2 regions of the Massilia phyllosphaerae genome follow, and region 1 is predicted to be linked to the other one. Evidence: predicted binding sites of a transcription regulator. Region 1 holds the regulator's gene; the other holds the start of a gene.

Region 1 (8,761 bases):
CGACGCCGGCACCGTGTAGGCATCGCTGCCGTACCAGACCGGGATCATGCGCGTGAACACGAAGTTGGCCACGCCCACCAGGATCAGCGGCAGGATGGCGATGGCCGGATGCGGCAGGGCCTCGGTGTCCATCGCCTGCGGCTCGTTGGCCAGCGACGTGCCATACCCTTCGCCGCTGGCCATCGCGGCGCGGCGGCGCCATTCCAGGTAGGCCAGGCCGACCACGATGATGAACAGCGAACCGATCGTGCCCAGCACCGGCGCGGCCCAGCCGGTGGTCTTGAAGAAGGTGGTCGGAATGATGTTCTGGATCTGCGGGGTGCCCGGCAGCGAATCCATCGTGAACGAAAAGGCGCCGAGGGCGAGCGCGCCCGGCATCAGGCGCTTGGGGATGTTGCTCTGCCGGTAAAGCTCGGCCGCGAACGGGTACACAGCGAACACCACCACGAACAGCGACACCCCGCCGTAGGTCAGCAGCGCGCACACGGCGACGATCACGGCATTCGCACGCGAGCGGCCGATGTAGCGGATCGCCGCCTGCACGATCGATTTCGAAAAGCCCGACATCTCGATCACCTTGCCGAACACGGCGCCGAGCATGAAGACCGGGAAGTACAGCTTCAGGAAGCCGACCATCTTTTCCATGAAGATGCCGGAGAATACCGGCGCCACGGCCGAGGGCTCGGTAAGCAGCACCGCGCCGAGCGCGGCGATCGGGGCGAACAAAATGACGCTGTAGCCGCGGTAGGCGGCCAGCATCAGGAACGCCAGGGCGGCAAGGACGATCAAGAACGACATGCGGTCTCCTTCAGCTGGCGCAGGCGGCGCGCCTTCAGGTCCGCGATGCGGTCGTCGTCCCAGGTGTAGAAGCCCTGGCCGCTGGCGGCGCCGCGCTCGCCCTTGTCCACGTGGTCACGCATCAGGTCGAGCACGTCCTCGTCCTTGGCCAGTGCGGGCATCAGGTTGGCGCCGATCCCCGCCAGGGTGTGCAGGCCGCCCAGGTCGGCGCTTTCGAACGGCCCCATGATGCTGTAGCGGCGTCCGAGGCAGGCTTTCATCACGGCGTCCACGGTCGCCGGCGTGGCCGCACCCGAGCGCACGATGTGCAGGGCTTCGCGCAGCACGGCGAATTGCAGGCGGTTGCCGATGAAGCCCGGGATCGCGGCCTGCAGCACCACCGGTTCGGCCTCGATGCCCGCCAGCAGCCGCACGCTGCGGTCGACCACGGCGGCGTCGGTGGCGCTGCCCGGCACCACCTCGACCAGCGGGATCGCATGCGGCGGATTCCAGAAGTGGGCGACCAGAAAGCGTGCGCGCCGCTGCATGTGTGCGGCCAGGGCGTCCGGCGGAAAACCGCTGGTGTTGCTGGCGATGATGGCATCCGGCGCCAGCACGGCTTCCAGCTGCGCATACAGCGCGTGCTTGGCCGCCAGCACCTCGGGGATCGCCTCGATCACGAGGGCGGCGCCGGCCAGCGCATCGAGTGTGCCGGCGACGCGCAGGCGCGCCAGTGCGCCATCGCGCCCTGCCCTGTCAATGACGCCGGCGTCCAGCAGCTCGGCCAGGATGCCGGCCGCCACGGCCGGGATGCCGGCGGCGCGCTCCGCGCTGGACTCCACCACCACCACCGCGTGGCCGGCCAGCGCGAACTTGGTAGCGATGCCGACGCCCATCAGGCCGCCGCCGGCCACGCCGACGATTTCTTCGTATGCCATATGTCTTGCTCCTCTCAGAAAAACTCGTCCAGCAGGCGGTAGAAGGCCGTGCGCGCCGGGTCGGGCTGCGTACCGTACGCGCGCAGGAAAGGCGCGACCCACTCGGGTCCCAGCACCTCTCTGATGTCGCGCGTGGCCAGCGCCAGGTCTTGCCAGCGGTCGGCCACGCCGAGGCGTCCGCAGTCGATCCAGCCTGCCACGTCAGCATCCTGCACGATCAGGTTCGTCAGGCAGGCGTCGCCGTGCGTGACCACCAGGTCCTCGCGCGCCGGGGCCTGCGCCTGCAGGCGCGCGAACAGGTCGGCCGGCGCCAGGTCGCGATGCGCCTCGTCGAGGTCGTCCGCGTCGACCAGACCGGCCTGCAGGCGCGCGCCAGCAAGGCCGATGCGCTGCGCGGCGCGGTGGGCGAACGGGCAGCCGGCGGGGTCCAGCGCATGCAGGCGGCGCAGCGCCTCAGCCATCAGGCGCACTTTGATCGCGGGGTCAAACGCGGCGTCTTCCAGGTTGCGTCCGGGCAGTTCGCCCAGCAGCATCCAGTACTGCCCTGCCTCTTCCGCCCACTCGCGTACCGGCGCGCAGGGGATGCCGGCGGCGGCCAGCCAGCGCAGGCGTTCGGCTTCGCCCGGCAGTTCGGCCAGCAGCCCGGCCGGTTCGGTCTTGAGGTACAGCGACGGCTGGCCGGGCGCATCGAGCCGGAACACCGACGCTGCCGAACAGCCCGCGAGCGCTTCGGTCCAGCGGTAGCCCTGCAGGCGTGCGCGCCAGCCGGCCGGCGGCTGAAGTAAGGTGGAGTCCACGGCGCTAGTCGAGATGGCGCAGCGGATGGGCATGCGCCGGCCACACCGGCGCGAAGAAGTCCGCCACCATCCCGGGCGTGACCTGCGCCAGCGCCGGCGGATTCCACCGTGGCGCATTGTCCTTGTCGATGACGAGGGCGCGCACGCCTTCCAGGATCTCGCCATGCTCGAAGGTGCGGCGCACCAGCGCGCGTTCCAGGCGCAGGCAATCGGCCACGCCGAGCGAAGCGCCGCGCACCAGCAGTTCGGCAGTCACGCACATCATCAGCGGCGAGCGCTGGCGCATCGCGCCCAGCGCCTTGTGCGCGAACGGGTCGGTTTCCCGTTCGAGTGCAGCCATGGTGTCCGCCACCGAGGCGGCGCCGAAGCAGCGGTCGATCAGGTCGCGCTGCGCCTGCAGTTCGCTGCTGCCGGCCTGGCCGGCGAACGGTGCGGCAAAGGCGCGGATCGCAGCGGGCACATCGGCGCCGGGCGTCGACGCCAGCAGCGCATCCAGGGCCGGCAGCTGCGCCGACGGGACGAACACGTCGGCCAGACCCACGTAGAGCGCGTCGGCGGCGCCGATGGTGGCGCCGGTCAGGCCGAGGTACCAGCCCAGCCGCCCCGGCGCGTGCGACAGGAAATGGCTGCCGCCGACATCGGGGAACATGCCGATGTTTACTTCGGGCATCGCCATTTTCGTGCGCTCGGTCACGATGCGCAGCGCGCACTCCGGGCCGCCCTGGGAAATGCCCATGCCGCCGCCCATCACCACGCCGTCCATCAGCGCAATATACGGTTTCGGATAGAAATGAATCAGGTGATTCAGCGCGTATTCTTCGGTGAAGAAATCCTCGAGCAGCGCGCTGCCGCCCTGCGGCGGAAGCTGCCCGACCTGGTGAAAGAAGCGGATGTCGCCGCCGGCGCACAGGGCTTTTTCGCTGCTGCTGCGGATGAGCACCGCCGCCACGGCAGGTTCGTCGCGCCAGGCCAGCAGCGCGTCGGTCAATGCCCGCACCATGTCGAGCGACAGCGAATTCAGGGCTTTCGGCCGGTTCAGGGTAATGATGCCGGTGCCATTGGCGATCCGGGTCTCCACGGTGTCACTCATGTTATTTTTTATGGATTTTAAAATAACATTGTAACGTGCAGAGCGCGCCAAGAAGCAAAAAGGGCGCCCCATGCGCCCTTAGTCTACGGTGCTTCAGCCGGCAGTCTATGCCGTGGCCGGAGCCTCGTCTCCTCCTTCTTCAGTCAGGCGCTTGAGCGCGGTGTGACTGTGATTTTGCAGCATCTGTTTGTATTTGACGACCTGGCGGTCGAGGCGGTCCATCAACATGTCGATCGCGGCATACAGGTCATGCGCGGCGCTCGTGATATGGAGGATCTTGCCGGCAACACGCAGGTTGATCTCGGCCTTCTGGCGTTTGTCTTTCTGGGTAAGATTGTCGATGCAGAGGATGACGTGGGAGTCGATCACTTGATCGAAATGGCGGGTAATGCGTTCCAGCTTGTTCTGCACGTATTCACGGATGGCCGGGGTGACATCGAGATGATGACCACTGATGGTGAGATTCATACACACTCCTCCTGAAAATGCGCGGCTGTCCGAACGCTGATAAAAAGTGCGCGCAGCGGACAGCTGCTGTTACAGAGATTTGCGGAGGCTGACGGGCGGGATTTTTAACGCTTCGCGATACTTTGCGACCGTACGGCGCGCAATGACCATTCCCTGTTCCCCCAGCATTTCCGCGATCTTGCTATCGGATAATGGATTCTTGGGGTCTTCGGCTCCTGTGAGTTGCACGATGAGCGCACGAATCGCCGTCGAGGAGGCTTCGCCCCCTGCTTCGGTCGCCACGTGGCTCCCAAAAAAGTACTTCAGCTCGAACATGCCGTGCGGTGTCAGCATGTATTTCTGCGTTGTTACGCGAGAGATTGTGCTCTCGTGTAGACCTAGTGTATCAGCTATCTCGCGTAAAACAAGGGGCCGCATGGCAACCGCGCCGTGCGAGAAGAAGTTGCGCTGGCGGTCGACGATGGCCTGGGCCACGCGCAGGATGGTGTCGAAACGCTGGCGCATGTTCTTGATGAGCCACTTCGCTTCCTGCAGTTGCGCGCCCAGCTGGGTCTCCGATTTGCCCTGCTTGAGCGCCTGCGCGTACAGGGTGTTGACGCGCAGGCGCGGCATCACTTCGGGGTTCAGCTGCACGCTCCAGCCGTCCTTGGCGCGGCGCACGATCACGTCCGGCACCACATAGTCCGACACGTCGGAAGCGAAGGCCGCGCCCGGGTGCGGATTGCACTGGCGGATGACGGCCTGGGCTTCGCGCAAGTCTTCGTCGTCGCAGTCGAGCGCTTTTTTCAGCTTGTTGAATTCGCGCTGCGCGAACCAGGTGAGATACTTTTCGACGATGGTCAGCGCCATGCGCCGCGTGACCAGCGGCACGCCCGGCATGCGGCGGATCTGCAGCGCCAGGCACTCGGCCGCGCTGCGCGCCCCCACGCCCGGCGGGTCCATGCTCTGCACCATCGCCAGCGCGGTGCGCAGCTCGTCGAATTCGATTTCCAGCTCTTCCGGCAGGCGCGCGTAGATGTCGTCCAGCGCTTCTTCGAGGTAGCCGTTGTCGTCGAGCGCGTCGACCACCAGCTCGACCAGCGCACAGTCGCGCGCCGCGCTGCAGGTCATGCGCACCTGTTCCATCAAGTGTTCGCGCAGGGTGACCGGGCTGGCTTCCAGCTGCGGGCGGCCATCTTCGTCGTCGCCGCCGCTGCCGCGGCCGGGCTCGCCCCAGTCGCCGCCATCGCCGTCGCCGCCGCCCCCGTCTTCTGCGCCGCCTTCCGGCGCGTCGCCTTCGCTGCCGCTGCCGCTGCCGCTGCCGTTGCCCTCTTCCCCATTCGCGGTCTGGCCTGGCGCCGGAGCCTCGCCCGGCGTGGCGGCATTGTGGTTGATGGCGCCGTCGGCCAGCAGGCGTACCGAACGGTCGAGCGGATCGTCGAGCCGCTCGAGCAGCGGGTTATCGCTCAGGACCTGCTCGATCTCCTGGTGCAGTTCGAGGGTGGACAGCTGCAGCAGCCGGATCGACTGCTGCAGCTGCGGGGTCAGTGCAAGGTGCTGTGATGTCTTGAGTTGCAGCGTCTGTTTCATGACTACATCCGGAAATGTTCACCCAGGTAGACGCGGCGGACCGATTCATTGGCGATGATATCGTCGGGGCGTCCGGATGCGAGCACCGCGCCCTGGTTGATGATGTAAGCGCGGTCGCAGATACCGAGCGTCTCGCGCACGTTGTGGTCCGTGATCAGGACGCCGATGCCGCGCTCCTTCAGGAAGCGCACGATGCGCTGGATCTCGATCACCGCGATCGGATCGACGCCGGCGAACGGTTCGTCGAGCAGCACGAAGCGCGGGTTGGTCGCCAGCGCGCGCGCGATCTCGACGCGGCGCCGCTCGCCGCCCGACAGCGACAGCGCCGGGTTCTCGCGCAGCTTCTCGATCTGCAGTTCGGCCAGCAGTTCGTTCAGGCGCTCGGTGATGCGCGCCTTGGACAAGGCCTTGCCGTTCTCGCGCTGCAGTTCCAGCACGGCGCGGATGTTTTCCTCGACCGTCAGCTTGCGGAACACCGAGGCTTCCTGCGGCAGGTAGGACAGGCCGAGCAAGGCGCGGCGGTGGATCGGCAGGCCGGTGACGTCGTTGCCGTTGATGTCGATGCTGCCGGCGTCCGAGGGCACCAGGCCGACGATCATGTAGAACGAGGTGGTCTTGCCGGCGCCGTTCGGCCCCAGCAGGCCGACCACTTCGCCGCAGGCGACCTGCAGCGAGACGTCGCGGACCACCAGGCGCTTGCCGTAGCTTTTCTGGAGGCCCTTGGCGGTAAGGGTGCTGCTGCCGGCCTGGATGGCGGTGGCTTCTGCGCGTAATTCCATTATTGCTTTCCTGAAGACGAAGACGACTCTGCCGCATTGCCCGCGGCCGGCGCCGGGGTGGTGGCCGGTGCGGCCGCGGCGCCGCGGCGCGGTGCCAGGATCAGCGTGTTGCGGCCCTGTCCCGGCGTGCTCTGGCCACCGGCGTTGCCGCCGACGTTCGCCTGTTCGGTGCGGTTGTCGTAGGAGATGAAGGCGCCGTTCACCTCGCTCGACAGGCGGCCGTTCTCGAGCTGGCGGACGGTGGCGTCAGAAAACAGCTTCACGAGTTCGGTGCGCTCGTCGTATTCGATGCGCTGGGCCTGGCCCTCGACCCACAGGTTGGGGCCGCCGTCGCGCTTCTGGCGGAAGCTGGCGACCTTGCCCGGCGCCGCCGTCAGGGTCAGGACCATGTAGCCTTCGGGCGATTCCTTGAGCACCGCCTTGTCCGACTTGACCGTCAGGGTGCCGCGCGTGAGCACCACCCGGCCGGTCAGGGTGCGGATCTGGGTGACTTCGTCGATGTGGGCCTGGTCGAACTCGATGGCGGCCTGCTTTTGCGCATCCGCGCGCTCGGCCGCGGCGTTCAGGGCCGCCAGCGACAGCGCGACGACGGCGATTGTTTTTTTCATTGGATGCAGATCCTTGTAGATATCAGCGTGCCGCGGCCGGCGCCGGCGCGGCCGCGGCGGTGGCCGCGGTCTTGCGCAGCGGCTGGTAGATCATGGTGCCGCGGCCCTTGCCCGGCACGCTGGCGCCGGTGGGGTCGTTGTACCCGACCAGCAGTTCCTTGCGGCTGTCGTAGGCGATGTATTCGCTGTCCATTTCCTGGGTCACCGTCGGGCCTTCGCTCTGTTTGATGACGGCCTTCGAGAACAGTTTTACCAGTTCGGCGCGGTCGTCGTATTCGATGCGCTCGGCGCGTCCTTCGAACCACTGGTCGGGACCGCGGTCGCTCTTCTGGCGGAAGCTCACGAACTTGCCCGGCGCCGCGGTCAGGGTCAGGTAACTGTAGCCGTCGGGCGTTTCGGTGGCCACCGCCTTGTCGGCCATGACCGTGAGCGTGCCGCGGGTCAGCACCACGCCGCCGGTGAAGGTGCGGGTCTGGGTGGCCTCGTCGATGTGGGCATCGGCGAACTTGATGGAAGTCGGCTTGAGCGAATCCGCCCGTTCCGCCGATGCCTGCAGGCTGGCCAGGGCCAGGGGCAGGAACAGTGCTGCGGTGGCAAAGATCTTGTTCATTGGATGCTGTTCCTCATTGCGTGCATATCAGCGTGCGCTGCGTGGCGGGAAGACGATCTTCCCGCGCCCGCCCAGCTCCACCTGTTGCGTGGCGTTGTTGGCGACCATGCCGACGCCGTGCGCGGTCGCCGTGCCCACCTTCATTTCGATCGCCCGGTCGGTCTTCGCGATGTCCTCGTCGGGCAGGAAGGTCAGCGCCTCGGTGCGCACCCGCAGCGGCCGGGCGTTGGCGGCGCCGGGCCGCTGGATGTCGACGTCGCCGCTCAGGTCGACCTGGTTCTGGTTCTGGCTGACCAGCGCGTGCTGGGCGGTCATGGTCATCGGCGGATGCTCGGTGTTCAGGCCCTGCACCACCGGTTTATCGATCACCGAGCTGTTGTCGGCCGGGCGGTGGGTCAGGCGCTCGCCCGAGATCACGTAGCGCGGCTTGCCGGTTTCGGCCATGCGCACGAAGCTGAAGTTCTCGACGATGTAGTCGGGATCGTTGCCCACGTTGACCGGTCCGACGCCGCCGTCGCTGCTCATGATCTGCAGCAGCCAGAAGCTGCCGAAGGCAAGGAACAGGGCGCTCAGCATCAGGGCCAGGAGCTTGCCCCGGTGCGCGGTCCGTTTGTACTGTGCCATGACGTTATCCGTTATCCGTCCGTTCGATCAACCGAAATACGGCGCGAGCGCCTGGTCGTAGGTGCCCTGGGCGCGCATCACCAGGTCGCATACTTCGCGCACGGCGCCGCGTCCGCCCGGGTTCCTGGTCACGTAGTGCGCGCGGTGCTGCACTTCCGGGTGGCCGCTCGGCACCGTGACCGCGAAGCCGACGCGGGTGAGCAGCGGCAGGTCGATCACGTCGTCGCCGATGTAGCCGCATTCCTCGGCCGTCACCCCGGTCTTCTCGAGCAGCTCGGCAAACGCGATGCGCTTGTCGTGCTGGCCCTGGAACACGTGGGTGATCCCGAGGTCGGCCGCGCGCTTGACGACGATCGGCGAATTCCTGGCGCTGATGATCGCCGTGCGCACGCCAGTGCGGTTCAGCAGCTGGATGCCGAGGCCGTCCAGCACGAAGAAGGTCTTGGTGATTTCGCCGTCGGCGTTGTAGGTCAGGCTGCCGTCGGTCAATACGCCGTCGAC
Region 2 (8,761 bases), on a different contig from region 1:
CGCGCGCCTGCCATGGCTGGTGCCCGAGCTGCTGACGGCGCTGGTACCGCCGCTGCGCTCGCATTTCGTCTATATGGCGCGCAAGGACTGAACGTCGACCGGACGTGGGGTGCGCACCCTGTGCCCACGTGGAAGCTTGCATCGAGTTGGCTTTCCTTCGATGACGGCCAACACCGTGCCTGCGTCACGCGTGGGCACAGGGTGCCCACGCTACGATGTCAATCAATAGATCTCCGGATCCGGATCGGTACGCTCCAGCTCCAGTGACGCCGCCAGCAGCGCCAGCCTTGCCACCACGCCGTACACATAGAAACGGTTCGGCGCCGCCGTCCCCGGCTTGGCCTTCAGGTCCGGCATCGCGTGCTGCTGGGCAAACGCCAGCGGCACGAACTGCGAGCCCGGCGCATTCAGGTTCTGGTCGATGCCGCGCTCGGCGTGCACGCGGTAGAAGCCGCCGACCACGTAGCGGTCGATCATGTACACCACCGGCTCGGCCACCGCGTCGTTGATCGATTCGAAGGTCGGCACGCCTTCCTGGATCATGACGTCGGTTACCGCCACGCCGTCCTTGATCACCGACATCTTGTTGCGCTGCTTGCGGTTCAGGTCCTTGACCTCGCTGGCATCCTTCACCGTCATGATGCCCATGCCGTAGGTGCCGGCGTCGGGCTTGACGATGACGAAGGGTTTTTGATCCTTCATGCCGTATTCCTTGTACTTCTTCTTGATCTTGGACAGCAGCGCCGACACGTTGTCGGCCAGCGCTTCCATGCCCACGTCTTCCTGGAAGTTCACTTCGCCGAGCTTGCTGTGCAGCGGGTTGACCATCCACGGATCGATGTCGATCAGCTTGCCGAACTTCTTGGCGACTTCGTCGAAGGCCTTGAAGTGGTTGCTCTTGCGACGCATGGCCCAGCCGGCGTGCACCGGCGGCAGCAGCGACTGCTCGTGGATGTTTTCCAGGATCGACGGAATACCAGCCGACAGATCGTTGTTCAGCAGGATGGTGCACGGGTCAAAGTCCTGCAAACCGACGCGGCGGCCGTTGGCCGAGCGCACCAGCGGTTCGACCACCAGCATGTTACCGTCCGGCAGCGCCAGCGGCGTCGGCTGGGTGACGTCCGGCGACAGCGAACCGAGGCGCACGTGCAGGCCGGTCTGGCGGAAGATTTGCATCAGGCGCTGCACGTTCTGCAGGTAGAACGGGTTGCGCGTATGGCTTTCCGGGATCAGGAGCAGGTTGCGCGCGTCCGGACAATACTTGTCGATCGCCGCCATCGCGGCCTGCACGGTCAGCGGCAGCATTTCGGTCGACAGGTTGTTGAAGCCGCCCGGGAACAGGTTGGTGTCCACCGGCGCCAGCTTGTAGCCGGCATTGCGCAAGTCCACCGAGCAATAAAACGGCGGCGTATGCTCCTGCCACTCGAGGCGGAACCAGCGCTCGATGGCGGGGGTGGCTTCGAGAATTTTCTTTTCCAGGTCCATCAGGGGACCGGTCAGGGCGGTGGCGAGGTGGGGAACCATAGTATTAACGTCCTTGGGGCTTCTTAGCGGTATGGGTTGGTTCAGGTTGGGGTGATGCCACACATTTTAAAGGCCGGATACCCGCAGGACATGAAAAAAGCGCCCCGCGGGGCGCTTTTGTTAACTAAGCTGCAACAGCCGATCAGGAGTGATAAGCCTGCTCGCCATGGCTGGTGATGTCCAGGCCCTCGCGCTCGGCATCCTCGGCCACGCGCAGGCCGATGACGACGTCGACGATCTTATAGGCGATGAAGGATACGACGGCCGACCAGATGATGGTGGTGCCGATCGCTTCCGCCTGCACCAGCACCTGGCTGCCGATCGAGTACGCATCGGCCGACATCTTGTTGGTGGTGTAGTCGAAGATGCCCTGGCCGCCCAGCTGCGGCGCCGCGAACACGCCGGTCAGCAATGCACCCAGGATGCCGCCCACGCCGTGCACGCCGAACACGTCGAGCGAGTCGTCGGCGCCGATCAGGCGCTTCAGGCCGTTCACGCCCCACAGGCAGACGATGCCGGCCACCAGTCCGATGATCAGGCCGCCCATCGGGCCGACGAAACCGCAGGCCGGGGTGATGGCAACCAGGCCGGCGACGGCGCCCGAAGCGGCACCCAGCATCGACGGCTTGCCCTTGGTGATCCATTCGCCGAACAGCCAGGACAGGGTGGCGGCGGCGGTGGCCAGCAGGGTGTTGACGAACGCCAGGGCGGCAATGTCGCCCGCTTCCAGGGCCGAACCGGCGTTGAAGCCGAACCAGCCCACCCACAGCAGCGAAGCGCCGATCATGGTCATGGTCAGCGAGTGCGGGGCCATCGATTCGCGGCCATAGCCGACGCGCTTGCCGATCAGGATCGCACCGACCAGGCCGGCGACGGCGGCATTGATGTGCACCACGGTACCGCCCGCGAAGTCGAGCGCGCCCTTCTGCCACAGCCAGCCGGCCTTGGCGGATTCGGTCGCCAGGGTGGCGGCATCCTTGATCGCGTCCGGACCGGTCCAGAACCAGACCATGTGGGCGACCGGCAGGTAGCCGAAGGTGAACCACAGGACCATGAACACCAGCACGGCGGCGAATTTCGCGCGCTCGGCGAAGGCGCCGACGATCAGGCCGCAGGTGATGGCGGCGAAGGTGCCCTGGAAGGCCACGTAGATGAACTCGGGAATCACCACGCCCTTGCTGAAGGTGGCGGCGGTCGTGAAGGTGGCCGTGACCGGATCCCAGATGCCCTTCAGGAAGGCGCGGTCGAAACCGCCGATGAAGGCCGTGTTCTCCGTAAAGGCCAGCGAGTAACCGTACAGGCACCAGAGGACGATGATCAGCGAGAAGATCGTGAACACCTGCAGCAGCACGGACAGCATGTTCTTGGCGCGCACCAGGCCGCCGTAGAACAGGGCCAGGCCCGGAATGGTCATCATGATCACCAGCAGGGTGGCGACGAACATCCAGGCGACGTCGCCCTTCTGCGCGGTCGGTGCGGCAGCCGGCGCTGCGGCAGCCGGCGCTGCGGCAGCCGGCGCTGCGGCAGCCGGTGCGGCGGCGGCCGGCGCGGCAGCTGCGGCTGCAGCCGGTGCGGCCGAGGTCGGCCCTGCAGTCCCTTGCGCTTCCACGGCCGGGGCGGCAGTGGCCGGCTTGGCATCCTGGGCCAGCACCGGCAACGCACTGCCGAGTGCCAGCGCCATCGTGAAGCCGGCGATCAGTTTTGTCATGGTGTGAGTCATCGGTTTCCCCTTACAGCGCATCGTTGCCGGTCTCGCCGGTACGGATACGGATTACCTGCTCCAGATTGGAGACGAAAATTTTGCCGTCACCGATCTTGCCGGTGCGTGCCGCGCTCTGAATCGTGTCGATCACCTGGTCGACGATGGCGTCGTCGACCGCCGCCTCGATCTTGGTCTTCGGCAGGAAGTCGACCACGTACTCCGCGCCGCGGTACAGTTCGGTATGACCCTTCTGGCGGCCGAAACCCTTCACTTCGGTCACCGTGATGCCCTGCACGTTGATCTCGGACAAGGCTTCACGCACCTCGTCGAGCTTGAAGGGTTTGATGATGGCGGTGATCATTTTCATACGATTGCCTCTTTCAGAAAGTTTTTGAAACAGTCAGCAAAGCCGCTGACTTGCCGAGGTTTTCCCCCGACGGGCTCAGGTAGCCATCGGTATTGGCCTTGATATACGCCAGCGCCACCGAGGCAATCCCGAAGTCCTTGGTGACGCCGACCTTGTAGTCGCTATAGGAATAGAGACCGTTATGCCGCACTTCCTGGTGGCCGGCATGCAGGTTCAGGGTGAAGCCGCTGCCGAGATCGACGTTGGCGCCGATGTCGACGTAACCACTCTGTTTGCTGTTTGCGGTGCCGAACAGGTTGGTCAGCGAATGCGAATACTTGATGTAGGCCGGGCCATAGCCGAGCTGGCCGTAGAGTTCGAACGTGTTGGCGTTGGGCGTCAGGCTGTTATTCGGGTAGAAGTAGTAGAGTCCGCCGACGTCATAGGTAATGTCGTCGCTCAGGTTGCCACGTTTGCCACCGTAAATGTCCCATTCAACATTGCCGTCACCACCCAGGTCTTTGGTCCACTTGATGGTGGACAGCCAGGTGCCTACGTACAGACCGGTCGGGTTGTGCACGTAGTCGGCGCCGCCCTGCAGTGCAGGGTCGAGGCGGGATTGGGACAGGCCGCGGTAGCGGTAATCGCTGGTTACCGCGGCATTGAAACTCACTTGATGTTCGGGCGGTTGTTCTTGGGCGCCCGCCACACCGATCGTGAGTGTCCACAGGCTTGCGCCTAGAAAAGATGCTTGAAACCACTTGCTGCTCAGACGCTTCATTACATTTCCCCTTGTTGTTGAACGGATTCTGTAAAGGCGGTTTACAATTGAATCTGTACCTTTTTATGTTTTATGTATGCTTTAGCAGGATGCGTGCCACCTTGAACAAGAGCAGGCGCTCCTTGTTTTTCGCGGGCCAATCCCCCACATTCAGGTTTCAAAAAAACAAACGATGTGTTGTCGTTGTGCGCCAAACCAGTGCGCGCACCAATTCAGGCACGCTCGCACCGCGCCGGTGCGCACCACATCGGACATGAGGAAGAGAGTCAAATGAACAACTTTTTTAACGATCTGCAGGGCAAGATCAACCAGGCGATCGATAGTTCGCCGGCCAAGGACATCGAGCGCAACGTCAAGGCGATGATGACCCAGGGCTTTTCGAAGCTGGACCTGGTCACGCGCGAGGAATTCGATATCCAGGCCCAGGTGCTGGCCAAGACGCGCGCCAAGCTGGAAGCACTGGAATCGCGCGTGGCCCAGCTGGAAGCGAAGCTGGCCGCCTCCGAATCCAAGGTGTGAGTGAAGAGACGAGCGTCTAGCAACGCCTTCAGGAGGTGTTGTTAGACGCTCGGCGCCCCATCAGCGTGCGATGAACCTCAGCAGCAGGCGCCAGGCCCCGAATGCCGCCGCACCCGCCAGGCTCACGCCGACGATGATGGCAATGCTGTAGCCGGCCGGGTTGGTGTAGCCGGCGGCATCGGCCGCAAAGATCAATCCGCCCGCCAGCACCAGCTGGAGCGGGCACAGCACCTTCAGCGCGCGCAGCGCCCCCCAGTCCCCCTTGCGCCAGAAGTGGCGCGCGACGAAGAACGCAGGTGTCCACAGCGTGCAGAACAGCACGCCCAGGATGACGCAGGTGAGGATCAGTCTCGGCATGGCCGCCATGATAGCCGCCGCCGAGCACGTTTGGTTACCCTCAAGGCTGGATGCCACGCAACGCGCACCATCTCGCGAGTCCAGCACTCACGAGGAAACCCATGAGCTTTGCCGTCTTACGCAGCCGCGCCCTGGCGGGCATGCAGGCGCCGGCCGTCAGCGTCGAGGTCCACCTGGCCAACGGCCTGCCCGGCATCCACCTGATCGGCCTGCCCGATACCGAAGTGCGCGAAGCCAAGGACCGGGTCCGCGCCGCGCTCCAGAATTCCGGCTTCGACATGCCCAACCGGCGCATCACGATCAACCTGGCGCCGGCCGAGCTGCCCAAGGAATCCGGCCGCTTCGACCTGCCGATCGCGCTCGGCATCCTGGCCGCGTCCGAACAGATCCCGAGGGAGGAACTCGACCGCTACGAATTCGCCGGCGAACTGTCGCTGTCCGGCGAACTGCGCCCGGTGCGTGGCGCGCTGGCCATGAGTTTCGCCATGCACCGCAGCGGCGGCCAGGCCCGCGCCTTCGTCCTGCCGCAGGCGAATGCCGACGAAGCGTCGCTGGTCACCGATGCCGCCATCTACCCGGCGCGCACGCTGCTGGAGGTCTGCGCCCACTTTGCCGCCAAGGGCGACGATGGGCGCCTGGCGCGCTACCGCCCCGCCCTGCCCGACACCATGCCGGTGTATCCCGACTTTGCCGAGGTCAAGGGCCAGCAGCTGGTCAAGCGCGCGCTGGAAGTGGCGGCGGCCGGCCTGCATTCGGCCCTCTTGATCGGTCCGCCCGGGGCCGGCAAGAGCATGCTGGCCTCGCGCTTTCCCGGCCTGCTGCCGCCGATGCATGAGGACGAGGCGCTGGAAACGGCCGCGATCCAGTCGCTGGCCGGCAGCTTTTCGATTGCGCAGTGGCGGCGCCGGCCGTTTCGCAGCCCGCACCACACCAGCTCGGGCGTGGCGCTGGTCGGCGGGGGCGCCAATCCGCGTCCTGGAGAAATATCTTTAGCGCACCACGGCGTACTCTTCCTCGACGAATTGCCCGAGTTCGACCGCAAGGTGCTGGAAGTGCTGCGCGAACCGCTCGAGTCCGGCGAAATCACGATTTCGCGCGCGGCGCGCCAGGCCGACTTTCCCGCCAGTTTCCAGCTCATCGCGGCCATGAATCCCTGTCCCTGCGGCTGGCTCGGGCATCCTTCCGGCAAATGCCGCTGCACGCCCGACGCGGTGCAGCGCTACCAGGACCGCATCTCGGGGCCCCTGCTCGACCGCATCGACATCCAGATCCCGGTCGCGGCGATGGCGCCCGATGGCATGGCCGGGCTCGCCGACGGCGAACCCAGCCGCGAGGTCGCCGCGCGTGTCGGCCGTGCCCATGCGCTGCAGCTGGCACGCCAGGGCAAGGCTAACCGCAGGCTGGGTACGCGCGAGATCGACGAGCATTGCCGGCTCGATCCGGCAGCAAGCCGCCTGCTGGGCGAGGCAATGCAGCGCCTGCACTGGTCGGCGCGCGCCTATCACCGGGTGCTGCGGGTGGCACGCACCATTGCCGACTTGGCAGACATCGAGCGCGTCCAGGCTGCGCATGTGGCAGAAGCGATCCAGTACCGGCGCGGCCTGGGCGAGCGCTGATTCCCTGCCGGCAGGCTGTCATTTTCATGTCACATTTGTCGAAGAGTATTCCACTCGATATCCACAGTGAATTTTTTATATCGTTCTTGTGTTTGACAGCGTACAGACATCGCTTTTCCACTATTTTTGTAAATATAAAGAAATTTAAAATTATTTACAGAAATAAAAGATGCAATAAATGTGAACATTCTCACGAAAATATTTACTTAGGGAATCAAAAAATGGGGCCTCTGTCAGAATTTTTTACAATTTAATGACAGAATATTCCTACCTTCAAAATTTCCTTTGGAAATCATATTGTTACTGCACTGGCACGTTTTATGCGATGGCGATGAATACTGGCTGCAAGTTGGACGGGATACTGCCCGACCGTAGCGCCATTAACCGGGAACACAAGATGGTCCCGTCATCCAAAACTCAGGAGTGCATGACAACATGATGAAGAAAGCGTTTGCCGCGGCAGTGCTTGCAGCGATGACGATGTCGGCCCAAGCCGGCGTGCTGATCAACGAAGGTTTCGACAATGTCGCGAGCCTCGCATCGAATGGCTGGTTGTTTGTCAATAACAGTACGCCTGGCGGCGTGACTCCGGGCTGGTTCCAGGGCGCCGCCGTTTTCGACGCACAATCGGGCAATATTGCCTCGTATGCGCAAGCTAATTACAACAATGCACCGGCGGGCGGCCAGATCGACAGCTGGCTGATCACCCCGACCTTCGACGCCAGCCTGGGCGCCACGGTCTCCTTCTACCTGCGCGCCGCTGGCGAAGGCTATGTTGACCAAGTCAACTTCGGTTTCGTCAATGCCGACGGCAGCCTCACCGGTACCGCCCTGACGACCGTCAACCCGGTTCCGGTCAATGGCTGGACCCAATACACCGCCTGGGTCGGTGCGAACGTGCTGGGCTCGACCCGCTTCGCATTCGAATACACCGGTGCCGCGGACAGCAGCAACGGCGTCGGTCTCGACAGCCTGACCGTGGACGTGCCGGAACCGGCCAGCCTGGCCCTGATCGCCGGCGGTCTGCTCGGCCTGGGCGCCATGCGCCGCCGCGCACGCCGCTGATCCAATCTTCCCTATCCGGAGAATCTCATGTCGAACCTGAACACCATCCAGCGCCTGCTGGGCGCTGCCGCCGCCCTGGCCCTGTGCGCATACGCCCTGCCCGCCGCTGCTCAGCAAGCCCAGCAGGAAACCGTCGAGTCCGTTGATGGCCAGACCATCGCCCGCGATGCCGAAACCGGCAAGCTGCGCGCCGCCACTCCCGAAGAGCAGGCTGCACTGGTCGCCGCCAAGGCGGCCCGGCAGTCGCGCATTGCAGCCAAGCCGACGCTGCAGAAATTCCACCGCAGCGGTGCCACCGGCGCGCGCCTGACCGACGAATTCCTGTCGTCGTCGACCGCCGTCCGCACCCCAGACGGCAAGATCCAGATGATCTGCAACGAAGCGCATGGCGACCAGTCCGCCGCCGCTCACGTCCACGCAACCGCCGCCAACACCCCAGTCACGGAGTAACCGATGCGCACCCTCGCCATTTCGCGTTCGCTGATCGCAGCCGCCTGCGCCCTTACCTGCCTGGCCAGCCAGGCCGCCACCATCAACATCGCCAGCCGCGACCCGGCCGGCGTCGGCTTCAACGACCCGACCCCGGTGGCTCCGGTCGGCGGCAATACTGGCACCACGCTCGGCCAGCAGCGCCTGAACGTTTACCGTTATGTCGCCGACATCTGGGAACGCAACCTGCAGAGCAACGTCACCATCAACGTCAGCGCCGGCTGGGAAGCCCTGAGCTGCACCGCCACCTCGGCCACCCTCGGCAGCGCCGGCGCCTGGAACATCTGGCACGATTTCCCGAACTCCAAGCCGGGTACCTGGTATCCGCAGGCGCTGGCCAACAAGCTGGCCGGCACCGACCT

The links. Region 1 encodes sigma-54, which starts transcription at its own class of promoters, with help from an activator protein. Its sites were predicted from a motif close to TGGCANGNAANCTGCTTT; they were not measured.
Region 2: the regulator sigma-54 is predicted to act here: its motif matches at 4,435-4,452, upstream of U1H99_RS18915 (TorF family putative porin).

What each region holds. Positions count from the first base shown of each region.
Region 1 covers NZ_JAXSQX010000008.1:234,496-243,256, forward strand. The annotation lists gene U1H99_RS26165 (GntP family permease) at 1-798, opposite strand, end outside; gene U1H99_RS26170 (3-hydroxyacyl-CoA dehydrogenase family protein) at 786-1,715, opposite strand; gene U1H99_RS26175 (APH(3') family aminoglycoside O-phosphotransferase) at 1,730-2,512, opposite strand; gene U1H99_RS26180 (enoyl-CoA hydratase/isomerase family protein) at 2,517-3,602, opposite strand; gene hpf (ribosome hibernation-promoting factor, HPF/YfiA family) at 3,708-4,070, opposite strand; gene U1H99_RS26190 (RNA polymerase factor sigma-54) at 4,140-5,639, opposite strand; gene lptB (LPS export ABC transporter ATP-binding protein) at 5,642-6,418, opposite strand; gene lptA (lipopolysaccharide transport periplasmic protein LptA) at 6,418-7,026, opposite strand; gene lptA (lipopolysaccharide transport periplasmic protein LptA) at 7,049-7,636, opposite strand; gene lptC (LPS export ABC transporter periplasmic protein LptC) at 7,664-8,260, opposite strand; gene U1H99_RS26215 (KdsC family phosphatase) at 8,288-8,761, opposite strand, start outside.
Region 2 covers NZ_JAXSQX010000004.1:682,977-691,737, forward strand. The annotation lists gene U1H99_RS18895 (class I SAM-dependent methyltransferase) at 1-91, shown strand, start outside; gene gshA (glutamate--cysteine ligase) at 223-1,524, opposite strand; gene U1H99_RS18905 (ammonium transporter) at 1,667-3,232, opposite strand; gene U1H99_RS18910 (P-II family nitrogen regulator) at 3,255-3,593, opposite strand; gene U1H99_RS18915 (TorF family putative porin) at 3,607-4,353, opposite strand; gene U1H99_RS18920 (accessory factor UbiK family protein) at 4,624-4,872, shown strand; gene U1H99_RS18925 (hypothetical protein) at 4,933-5,229, opposite strand; gene U1H99_RS18930 (YifB family Mg chelatase-like AAA ATPase) at 5,331-6,845, shown strand; gene U1H99_RS18935 (choice-of-anchor J family PEP-CTERM protein) at 7,281-7,910, shown strand; gene U1H99_RS18940 (post-PEP-CTERM-1 domain-containing protein) at 7,938-8,360, shown strand; gene U1H99_RS18945 (PA domain-containing protein) at 8,364-8,761, shown strand, end outside.